Regions from separate parts of the Pantoea eucrina genome, predicted to be linked through region 1. Evidence: predicted binding sites of a transcription regulator. Region 1 holds the regulator's gene; the other holds the start of a gene.

The links. Region 1 encodes LexA, which represses DNA repair genes until DNA is damaged. Its sites were predicted from a motif close to TNCTGTATGTACATACAGNA; they were not measured.
Region 2: the regulator LexA is predicted to act here: its motif matches at 2,802-2,821, upstream of dinB (DNA polymerase IV).

Annotation. Positions count from the first base shown of each region.
Region 1 is NZ_CP083448.1:250,690-256,711, forward strand. It holds gene ubiC (chorismate lyase) at 1-238, shown strand, start outside; gene ubiA (4-hydroxybenzoate octaprenyltransferase) at 235-1,128, shown strand; gene plsB (glycerol-3-phosphate 1-O-acyltransferase PlsB) at 1,164-3,587, opposite strand; gene LAC65_RS01130 (diacylglycerol kinase) at 3,715-4,083, shown strand; gene lexA (transcriptional repressor LexA) at 4,189-4,803, shown strand; gene dinF (MATE family efflux transporter DinF) at 4,933-6,022, shown strand, end outside.
Region 2 is NZ_CP083448.1:717,795-723,816, reverse strand. It holds gene pepD (beta-Ala-His dipeptidase) at 232-1,692, shown strand; gene dinB (DNA polymerase IV) at 1,734-2,789, opposite strand; gene dpaA (peptidoglycan meso-diaminopimelic acid protein amidase) at 3,034-3,777, shown strand; gene LAC65_RS03260 (class II glutamine amidotransferase) at 3,748-4,515, opposite strand; gene lpcA (D-sedoheptulose 7-phosphate isomerase) at 4,564-5,142, opposite strand; gene fadE (acyl-CoA dehydrogenase FadE) at 5,385-6,022, shown strand, end outside.

The sequences.
Region 1 (6,022 bases):
CGTAGTGCCCGAGAGTACGCTGCAGGGACCGGAGCAGATGCTGCAGCAACTTGGCACACGCCCGCTGGGGCGCTATCTTTTTGCCTCTTCAGCGCTGAGCCGCGATTTTATTCATCCCGGCCAGGCCGGCGATCTGTGGGGACGGCGTTCGCGCCTGCGCCTGTCGGATAAGCCCCTTCTGTTAACTGAACTTTTTTTACCGGCATCGCCGCTTTACCGCGCGCTGCAGCAAGGATGAGACCCGTGCAAAAATCATTATCCGTAAGCAAATGGCAGGCTTACAGCCGCCTGATGCGCATCGACAAACCTATCGGCACGCTGCTGTTGATGTGGCCTACGCTCTGGGCGCTGTGGCTGGCTGGCATGGCGGTGCCGCCGCTGCCGGTGCTGATTGTGTTTGTGCTTGGCGTCATCGTTATGCGCGCTGCCGGCTGCGTCATCAATGATTACGCCGATCGCAAAGTGGATGGTCACGTCAAACGCACCGCCGGCCGGCCGCTGGCGAGCGGGGCGGTTTCAGAAAAAGAGGCAAAGCTGCTGTTTGCTGCGCTGGGCCTGCTGGCGTTTATGCTGGTGCTGACCATGAATCGCATGACCATCCTGCTCTCTTTCGGCGGGCTGGCGCTGGCTTGGGTCTACCCCTTTATGAAACGCTATACCCATCTGCCGCAGGTGGTGCTCGGCGCAGCCTTTGGCTGGGCGATCCCGATGGGGTGGGCTGCAGTAAGTGAGTCCTTACCTTTAGTCTGCTGGCTGGTGTTCTTCGCTAACATCTGCTGGACGGTGGCCTACGATACCCAGTACGCCATGGTGGATCGCGATGACGATTTGAAGATAGGCGTTAAATCTACGGCGATTCTGTTTGGTCGTTTTGACAAGCTGATTATTGGCCTGCTGCAGCTGGCCACGCTGGGGCTGATGGCGCTGGTGGGAAGTATGCTGAATCTGAACGGGGCATTCTACTGGTCACTGCTGGCTGCCGGCGCGCTGTTTGTCTATCAGCAGAGCCTGATCGCCCGCCGCGAACGCGACGCCTGCTTTCAGGCCTTTCTGAACAATAACTATGTGGGACTGGTGCTGTTTGCTGGCGTGCTGCTGAATACGCAGCCGTTTCTGGCGCTGTTCTGAACCGGCAGGGACGCATCCTGCGTCCCTGCCTTGCCTTACTCGTGTGCGACTGCACTCTCAATTGTCAGACGCACATCGCTGGTGACCAGCTCCGCCAGCATCTGCCACATCGCGTGCGTGCGCTCCGCATCGGCATCACCTGAGTCGCTGATATAGCGCTCATCGCGCAGCGTCAGCACCAGCGTGGTAAATACCGCCTTATCAAAGAACTCCGGCGCATTGATACCGTGCAGCACTGACAGACGCTGCGCCAGCGTGCGGCTCTCTTTCTCCAGCGTGCCGCGGTTGATCGTCGGTTTGGCACTGAGAATGGCGAAAGTGATCGCAAAGCGCTGCAGCGTTTCGCGAATACCGGCTGCCAGCAGCTGCAGCGTGCGATAGCGCGCGGCGCTCAGCTTAATCTGCCCATCCAGCTGCGTTACCAGCCCCTGTCGCGCCATCTCCGCGCACAGCGCGCTAAGCAGCGCCGGCAGTTCGGCACTTTCCCAGCGCAGGAACAGTTCACTTTTCAGCATCGGGTAGACCAGGCTTACCTGACGCAGAAGCTCTGCTTCGCTGATTTCGCGGTGCTGCTGCACAATCGCGGCAATCAGCGACGGCATCACCAGCATGTGCTGAATGTTATTCCGGTAGTAGGTCATCAGCACGGCCTGCTCGCGCGGCAGAATAATGATATCGCCGATGCTGTCCTGCTCGGTTTCAAACTTATTCATGCCCATCGCGTGATCCAGCAGCGCTTCGGCGCTCAGATCGGGCACCGTCGCTTCCGGTGAATAGGGCACGTTGCGCAGCAGCTGGGTGTAGCACTCCAGCTGCTCCGTCAGCTGCTCACGCGTCAGCGAGCGCTGACGGGACGCAAGCAGCGCGGTCACACACAGATTCATGGCGTTGGCCGCACCCGCTTCGTTAATGCGCACCATCAGGCGGGCAGCGATATCGTTTACCGCTGGCGTCATCCACGCGGGGCGCTGCGGATCGATCGGGTCGATCGCCTCGCGCCACTCGGGAATATGCTTGTTCAGGTAGTTAACCAGCGGCAGCGGTTCGCCAAAGTTAACGTAGCCCTGACCGAGATTGCGCAGCTTACGCAGGCCGCGCACCATCTGCACAAAGCCCTCTTTCTCTTTCGCTGCGCCGCGCAGCTCTTTGGCGTAAGTACCCACTTCCATTACGTGCTCATAGCCGATGTAGATCGGTACAAACGTAATCGGACGGCTGCCGCCGCGCAGCAGCGCCTGCAGCGTCATTGAAAGCGTGCCGGTTTTGGGATCGAGCAGGCGACCGGTGCGCGAGCGTCCGCCCTCAACAAAGTACTCAACCGAGTAGCCGCGGCTGAACAGCTCGCCCAGATATTCGCGGAATACGGTGGAGTAGAGTTTATTGCCCTTAAAGGTACGGCGAATAAAGAAGGCCCCCAGCCGGCGGAAAATGGGCCCGGCTGGCCAGAAGTTAAGATTGATACCGGCAGCGATGTGCGGCGGCACCAGCCCCTGATGATAAAGCACGTAGGAGAGCAGCAGATAATCCATATGGCTGCGGTGGCAGGGCACATAGACTATTTCATGACCATCCTGCGCCAGCTGACGCACGCGCTCGCCGCCGTTGACGCTAATGCCCTGATAGAGGCGGCTCCAGAGCCAGCCCATGATGCGGTCGGTAACGCGGATCGCCTCATATGAGAAGTCTGCCGCGATCTCTTCCATCATCTCAACGGCGTTTTGCTGCGCTTTTTCATGCGAAATCTTTTTGCTGCGCGCTTCATCTTCAACCGCTTTTTCAATCGCCTTCGACTGCAGCAGCTTGTTGAACAGATCCTGACGGGCGGGCAGGCTTGGTCCCACCGCGGCGAGACGCTGGCGGGCAAAGTGAATACGCGCCACGCGCGCCAGCTTCTGCGCAATCGACTTATCCGTGCCGTGTTCGGTCGCCATCTGGCGCAGCGAGACGGTGGAAGAGAAGCGGACAAAGCTGTCGCGACCGTGCCAGAGAATGGCGAAAAACTTCTGTACGCCATTCAGTACGCGCAGATGCGGCGTAGGCTCGCCCTGAATTTCACGACCCGGCGCACGGCCAAACATCACCGCCACCGGCAGCATCTGGACATCCAGCTGCGGGTTATTACGATGCAGATCCAGATAGTCGTGAAACAGTTTCACTGACTCCGGGTTCGCCACATAGTAAGGAAAGACACGCGGGCCATCATGAATAAACACATGGCGCGGCAGCAGCGTGCCGTCAATCTCCAGCGGCGCGAGCGGATCGGGCAGATCAAGCCGCAGACACTGGTTGCGTAATGTAAGCAGATCCGCCTTTGAATCATAAGGCAAAACATACATCACGGGACGAGTGGGATCGATACCGTGCTCCGAAACCGGATCGGTCGGTATGACCTTACTTTTTACCAAAATAGAGAGTGGTAAATTCAATAATTTGTAATAGAGTTTACGCCAACCTGACATAGACAACTTGAAGCCTCTTGTTAGCAAAGCGCGGCAAGCATACCAGAAAGTGCAGCGGAGATCTGTGGCTGTGCCATCGCACGCTGCGCACTCATTGACGCCAAAATTACTCAAGGGTTCCCTATTCATGGCAAATAACGTTACCGGCCTGCTGCGTATCATCAAAGCGGCGGGCTACTCCTGGCAGGGAATACGCGCAGCCTGGCAACATGAAGCGGCCTTTCGTCAGGAAGCCGTTGCAGCGGTGATTGCGGTAGTTGTCGCCTGCTGGCTGGATGTGGACGCAGTGACGCGCGTGCTGCTAATTGGTTCGGTGATACTGGTGGTGGTGGTGGAGATCCTCAACAGCGCGATTGAGGCGGTGGTCGACCGAATCGGCCAGGAGCGTCATCCGCTGGCGGGCCGCGCTAAGGATATGGGTTCTGCCGCCGTACTGCTGACGATCCTTCTCGCGCTGTTTGTCTGGATAACGCTGCTCTGGCCGCACGCATATTAAGGCCGCCCGTACCGATATATCGCTGATTTTTGCCGCAGCTGCGGTTTTCATTTCGCCAATACCTGTATATACTCACAGCGACTGTATAAACAACCAGGGGGCGGGATGAAAGCGTTAACCAGCAGGCAGCAGCAGGTCTATGACCTGATTCGCGACCATATTAATACAACCGGCATGCCGCCAACGCGTGCTGAAATCGCTTCACAGCTGGGCTTCCGCTCACCCAATGCAGCTGAAGAGCACCTGAAAGCGCTGGCGCGTAAAGGGGTCATTGAGATTGTCTCTGGCGCCTCGCGCGGCATTCGCTTGCTGATGGAAGAAGAGACAAGCGGTGGACTGCCGTTAATCGGGCGTGTCGCTGCCGGCGAGCCGCTGCTGGCTCAGGAGCACATCGAGACCCACTATCAGGTCGATGCTAACCTGTTCAAGCCGAGCGCGGATTTTCTGCTGCGCGTTAGCGGCATGTCGATGAAAGATATCGGGATTATGGATGGCGATCTGCTTGCCGTGCATAAAACCCAGGATGTGCGTAATGGCCAGGTCGTGGTGGCGCGCATTGACGACGAGGTCACCGTAAAACGCTGGAAAAAGCAGGGTGCTATCGTGCATCTGCTGCCGGAAAACAGCGATTTTCAGCCTATCGAAGTGGATACGCGCCAGCAGTCTCTGACCGTTGAAGGTCTGGCTGTCGGTATTGTCCGTACCGGTGAATGGCTGTAATACCTGGTTAGTCCCCCCGCTGCGGTCTGTGCCTGCACAGGCCGCGGTCTGCTATATTACCCCTCTGCTTCCAACCGTGGCGCCGTGCAGCTGCATGAGGCGCGTTGCCCGCAATAACAGGACTGGCTGATGCCGCTGTTTACCTCTTCTGATCGCACGCTCTGGCGCCTGGCGCTGCCCATGATCCTCTCTAACATCAGCGTACCGCTGCTGGGCATTGTGGATACGGCTATCATTGGCCACCTCGACAGCCCGGTTTACCTCGGCGGCGTAGCCGTGGGTGCAACGGCCACCAGCTTTGTCTTTATGCTGCTGCTCTTTTTGCGGATGAGCACCACTGGCCTGACGGCGCAGGCGTTCGGCGCCCGCGATAAGCCAGCGCTGGCGCGGGCGCTGATCCAGCCGATGCTGATTGCGCTGACGGCAGGCGTGCTGTTCATTGCGCTACGAACGCCGGTCAGCGAGCTGGCAGCCGCGCTGATGGGCGGCAGCGAGGCGGTGCAGCAGCAGGCACAAACCTTTATCGCTATCCGCTGGCTCAGCGCGCCTGCCACGCTGGCAAATCTGGTGATCCTCGGCTGGCTGCTCGGCGTACAGTATGCGCGCGCGCCGATGGTGCTGCTTATTACCGGCAACGTCGTGAATATCCTGCTCGATCTGCTGTTTGTTCTGCAGTGGCACTGGGGCGTGGCGGGTGCCGCAGCGGCCACCGCCGTCGCGGACTATGTGACGCTGGCCGTGGGGCTATGGATGGTGGCGCGGGTGCTGGCGCTGCGCGGCATATCATTTTCGCTGCTTAAAGCCAGCTGGCGCGGCGACGCCGCGCGCCTGTTCCGGCTTAACCGCGACATCATGCTGCGTTCGCTGCTGCTGCAGCTCTGCTTCGCCTCGCTGACGCTACTGGGCGCGCGACTCGGCGCTGACGTGGTCGCCGTCAATGCGGTATTGCTGATGTTCCTGACTTTTACTGCCTATGCGCTGGATGGTTTTGCGTATGCGGTGGAAGCCTGCTCCGGTGAGGCGACCGGCGCAGGCGATCGCAGCCGGCTGCGGCTGATCTGGTATGCCGCCTGCCGGCAGGCGGGCATTGTGGCGCTGCTGTTCGCTGTGATTTACGCCCTCTGCGGTCCGGCAATTATCGCGCTGCTGACCTCGATTGAGTCGCTGCGTGAGGCGGCTGACCGCTATCTGATCTGGCAGGTGATCCTGCCGCTGGCTG
Region 2 (6,022 bases), 470 kb from region 1:
AGTGGCTTAAAAATATGCAAGGGGGAAAAGGTTGCGCGAGATTATAAGGATCTGACGCGTTAAAAACCAGCATCCGTCACACTGGTTGCAGGTTTTTAGCGCGCCTGATGACGCGCCTGCGAATAAAGGGTGATATTCTCTGGCTCATCACGTCAGATGAGCTGACGGCGATCTTAAACCGGAAACTGCGTGCGAGCGGCCTGTCCGCCACGCTGATACAGGAGACGCGTTGTGTCTGAATTGTCTCAACTCTCCCCGCAGCCGCTGTGGGATATCTTCGCCAAAATCTGCTCCATTCCCCACCCTTCTTATCATGAAGAGGCGCTGGCTGAATATGTGGTCAGCTGGGCCAAAGAGCAGAATTTCTGGGTCGAACGCGATCGGGTCGGTAATATTCTGATCCGCAAACCTGCCACGCCCGGCATGGAAAACCGCACGCCGGTTGCCCTGCAGGCGCACCTGGATATGGTGCCGCAAAAGAACAACGATACCGCCCACGATTTCACGAAAGATCCGATTCAGCCGTGGGTGGACGGCGAATGGGTGAAAGCGCGCGGCACCACGCTGGGTGCAGATAACGGTATCGGCATGGCGTCAGCGCTGGCGGTACTGGCTGACAACAGCCTGACGCACGGCCCGCTGGAAGTGCTGCTGACCATGACCGAAGAGTCGGGCATGGATGGCGCGTTTGGCCTGCAGCCGGACTGGCTGCAGGCAGAGATCCTGATCAACACCGACTCTGAAGAAGAGGGTGAGATCTACATGGGTTGCGCGGGCGGCATCGACTTTATTACCACGCTGCCGCTGAGTCGCGAAGCGGTGCCAGCCGGCTATGAAACGCTGAAGCTGACGCTTAAAGGTCTGAAAGGTGGTCATTCCGGTGCGGATATCCATCTTGGTCTCGGCAACGCGAACAAACTGCTGGCGCGTTTCCTGGCCGCCCATGCCCGCGAGCTGGATCTGCGTCTGATCGACTTTACCGGCGGCACGCTGCGTAACGCGATCCCGCGTGAAGCCTTTGCCACGCTGGCCGTTGAGAGCCACAAAGTGGACGCGCTGAAATCTGCGGCGATGCACTTCCAGGCGATACTGCTCAACGAGCTCGGCAGCAAAGAGAAGCATATTGTGCTGCAGACCGAGCCGCTGGCGCAGCAGGCTGAGGCGCTGAGCGCGGAGAGCCGCGATCGCTTTATCAACCTGCTCAACAGCACCCCTAACGGCGTGATCCGTAATTCAGACGTGGCGAAAGGCGTGGTTGAAACCTCGCTGAACGTGGGTGTGGTCAGCATGGATCAGGCTAACGCTGAAATCATCTGCCTGATCCGTTCGCTGATCGATACCGGCAGAGAGTGGGTGGTAGAGACGCTGACCTCGCTGGGCGCGCTGGCGGGCGCGCAGACTGCGCCAAAAGGCGGTTATCCGGGCTGGCAGCCTGACGCTGACTCACCGGTCATGGCGCTGACGCGCACCACCTACGAAGCGCTGTTTGGCAAAACGCCAAACATTCAGGTGATCCATGCCGGTCTGGAGTGTGGCCTGTTCAAGAAACCGTATCCGCATATGGATATGGTCTCTATTGGACCGACCATTACCGGCCCGCACTCGCCGGATGAGCAGGTGCATATTGAGAGCGTTGGCCTCTACTGGAAGCTGCTCACTGCGCTACTGAACGCGATTCCGGCAAAAGCGTAATCGATGCCGCTCCCCTGTCCGCTTGCCGGGCGGGGGAGATTTCAGAGTCCCAGCAGCAGCTGACGCTCCAGCTGCGGGTCCACCAGCGTAACGTGCAGTCCCACCAGCCTTACTCCGCGATCTGCCCGACGCGCCTCCCAGACCTGACGCGCCACCGCCACCATATCCTCTTTATTCAGCACCGCCCAGACGTGCTCCTGCGTGGTCTGCTGAAAATCGCTGAACTTAAATTTCACCCCCTGCCGGGCGATCTGCTTATCTGGCCGGATAGCCCCCAGACGGCGATCCAGCTCCGCATAGAGGTAGTCGATAATCGGCAGGCACTGCACCCAGTGGTGGATATCTTCCGGCAGCGTACGCTCTACCCCCAGCGACTTACGTTCACGTTCGACGATCACTTCGCGGTCATCGATGCCGTTGCTGCGTTCCCAGAGCGAGCGGCCAAACTTTCCGAACCGCTTCAGCAGCAGCGCCAGATCGGCGCGCTGCACGTCAGCACAGGTACGCAGCCCCATCTCTTCCAGCTTTTTGGTCGCCACTTTGCCCACGCCCGGGATCTTGCTGAGCGGCAGCTCATGCAGAAACGCCGGCACCGTCTGCGGGGTGATCACATACTGGCCGTCAGGCTTATTAAGGTCGGAGGCGATTTTCGCCAGAAATTTGATCGGTGCGATGCCAGCTGACGCGGTCAGTCCGGTTTCGCGCAGAATATCCGCGCGGATCGCCTGCGCCATCAGCGTCGCCGACCCCTGGCAGTGCAGACTGCTGGTGACATCCAGATAGGCTTCATCCAGCGAGAGCGGTTCAATCAGCGGCGTGTAGCGGAGAAAGATGTCGCGGATCTGTCGCGAGGCTTCTTTATAGGCGTCAAAGCGTCCCGGCAGCAGGCGCAGGTGCGGACAGAGACGCAGCGCGGTCGAGGTCGGCATGGCGCTGCGCACGCCATATTTGCGCGCCGGATAGTTAGCGGTACTGATCACTCCGCGCTGAACGCGGTTGCCGCCAATCGCGATAGGGATATCCCGCAACGACGGATCGTCACGCATCTCAACCGCTGCGTAAAAGCAGTCCATATCGACATGAATGATTTTGCGCATACCCCCTCCGGACACTGGCTAAGTATACAGTAGCGAAGGCGTTGAGCAATCGTCATCGGCACCGATGCCGCGCCTGAGCGCTTTTACTCCCCGATGCATCACAACTTTGCGCCATTTTGTTGCCCGCTATCTTGATTAAAAGCCAGACAATGTTAATGTTGCGCAGCGATAGCGGATATTTCCGATAATGCAACTGAGTGACGCTGCGCGTCTGAGTTTTTCTTCACTTCAAGGTACACACAGAATGGGCAGAATCGCACTGCTGTTCGCGATGATTCTTATGCCAGTCCTTAGCTGGGCAATCACACCTGAACCCGCACAGCCGCTGGCTCCGGTAAGCAAAGAGTTAAAAAAACAACTGCTGGGTACACCGGTGTTTATTCAGATTTTCAAAGAAGAGCGTACGCTGGAGCTCTATGGCAAAATCGGTAATGAATATCGCCTGCTGGACAGCTATCGCATCTGTAATTTTTCCGGCGGACTCGGTCCCAAGCGCCGCCAGGGCGACTTCAAAAGTCCGGAAGGTTTCTACAACGTCAAACTCAATCAGCTGAAACCTGACAGCCGCTTTTACCGCGCCATCAATACCGGTTTTCCTAACCAGTACGATCGCAGCAAGGGCTATAACGGCAACTATCTGATGATTCACGGCGACTGCGTTTCCGTGGGCTGCTACGCCATGACCAACGGCTCAATGGATGAGATTTTCAACTACGTTAATGCGGCCCTGCGTAACGGCCAGCAGGAGATGCAGCTGAATATTTATCCGTTCCGCATGACGGAAAGCAATCTTCAGCGTCATCGCTATTCGACCTACATCGATTTCTGGCGCGAACTGCAGCCGGGCTACGCCTATTTTGCTAAATATCACGTACCGCCCAGCGTTAACGTCACCGCAACGGGTCAGTATGCGGTGAACAACACGCCGGTACTTTCTGCACCGGACGCGGCGTCCAAATCATTCCTGGCGCTCACCCAGGCAAAATAGTGCCCACTCGCCTGGCGCTATCCGGTGCCAGGTTTCATTTCCGGTCAGCGGCTGCGTGGCGATAACCGTCACCACATCATGCGGCGTGGTCTGCTGCTGGAAATCGATCTCCACATCCTGATCCAGCAGGCGCGCTTTACCAAACGGCGCGCGCCGCGTGATCCAGTAGAGATTGGTGGAGCAGAACGCCATCAGATAGCGACCATCCGATAGCAGCATATTGAAAACGCCCTTTTCACGCAGCTCGCCGGCGATTTCAGCGATATAGCGGAACACGGCGGGCCAGTTACCTGGCGTGCGCGGATAGCGCGCCTGCAGCTGTGAGAGGATCCAGCAAAACGCCTTTTCACTGTCGGTCTCCCCCACCGGGCGGAAGTGGCCGCTGTCGAGCTGGCGATAGCCTTTAAGCTGTCCGTTGTGCGCGTAAGTCCAGTTGCGGCCCCACAGCTCGCGGGTAAACGGATGCGTATTCTCCAGCGAGACTTCGCCCCGGTTTGCCTGACGGATATGCGCGACCACCGAGTGCGATTTGATCGGATACTCCTGCACCAGGCGGGCAACCGGTGAATTTACGCTCGGCAGCGGATCTTTAAATGTGCGGCACCCTTTACCTTCATAAAAGGCGATACCCCAGCCATCTTTATGCGGTCCGGTACCGCCGCCGCGCTGCACCAGTCCGGTAAAACTGAAACAGATATCCGTAGGGACATTGGCGCTCATCCCAAGCAATTCGCACATAGCTTCCCCCCTTCTCACCCCTCCCGGCATGCAGGAAGGCAGCGTAAATTACTTAACCATCTCTTTTTCAATCAGCAGCATCAGGATATGGATCACTTTAATGTGGATCTCCTGAATGCGATCGGCATAGCCGAAATACGGAACCCGGATCTCAATATCCGCACTGCCCGCCATTTTGCCGCCATCTTTGCCGGTCAGGGTGATCACTTTCATTCCCTGCGCGCGCGCGGCCTCAATCGCTTTGATGATGTTAGCGGAGTTGCCGGAAGTGGAGAGCCCCAGCAGCACATCGCCTTCGCGCCCGACCGCTTCCACGTAGCGCGAAAACACATGGTCATAGCCGAAGTCGTTGCTGACGCAGGAGAGATGGCTGACATCAGAAATCGCAATCGCCGGGTAGCCAGGACGATTTTCGCGATAGCGGCCGGTCAGCTCCTCGGCAAAATGCATCGCGTCACAGTGCGATCCCCCGTTACCGCAGGAGAGCACTTTTCCGCCCGCTTTGAAACTGTCTGCCAGCAGCACCGCAGCGCGCTGAATAGCGTGGATGTTCGCGTCGTCACTCAAAAATCGGGTCAGGGTGTCGGCGGCTTCGTTGAGTTCCGAGCGAATGATGTCCTGATACATAAGAGATATCCTTTAGCGGAGAGGTTAACCCGGCAAGTTTAACGGAATGCCACAGGGGCGCAAAGCGCTGGCAGCAGTGAAAACGCGTCTGCCACAGCGTAGCCAGGCGATAAATGCGCCAGCCGCGATGATTTTGTGAGCCTGGTTGTAATTGTGATGTAAAGGAATTGCTTATTAAGAGCGGCTGCTCTAAACCTGTGACTAACAGGTCAGACCTCTTACTACTTACGGAGCGATTCACTATGCTGCTGGTTTCCATTGTGGCGACGCTACTGCTGGTTAGCGCCCTCTTTTATCATCAGATATCTCTGCGTCTGAGCAGCGCCATCCTGCTGCTCTGGACCGCTGCCATGGCCTTAACCGGCCTCTGGAGCGCCTGGCTGCTGCTGCCGCTGGCGCTGCTCCTGCTGCCGCTTAACCTGACGTCGCTGCGCCAGCGCCTGTTTTCAAAACCAGCCCTGCGGGGCTTTCGTAACGTCATGCCGCCGATGTCACGCACAGAGCAGGAAGCGATCGATGCCGGCACGACCTGGTGGGAAGGCGACCTGTTTCAGGGCAAGCCGGACTGGCAGAAGCTGCACAACTATCCGCGCCCGCACCTCACCGCTGAGGAGCAGGCGTTTCTGGATGGTCCGGTTGAGGAAGCGTGCCGTATGGCAAACGACTTCGCGATTACTCATGAGCTGGCCGATTTGCCGCCGGAGCTGTGGGCCTATCTGAAGCAGCACCGCTTTTTCGCCATGATCATCAAAAAAGAGTATGGCGGACTGGAGTTTTCCGCTTATGCGCAGGCGCGCGTGTTGCAGAAGCTGGCTGGCGTCTCCGGTATTCTGGCAATCACCGTCGGCGTACCGAACTCTCTGGGACCGGGCGAACTGCT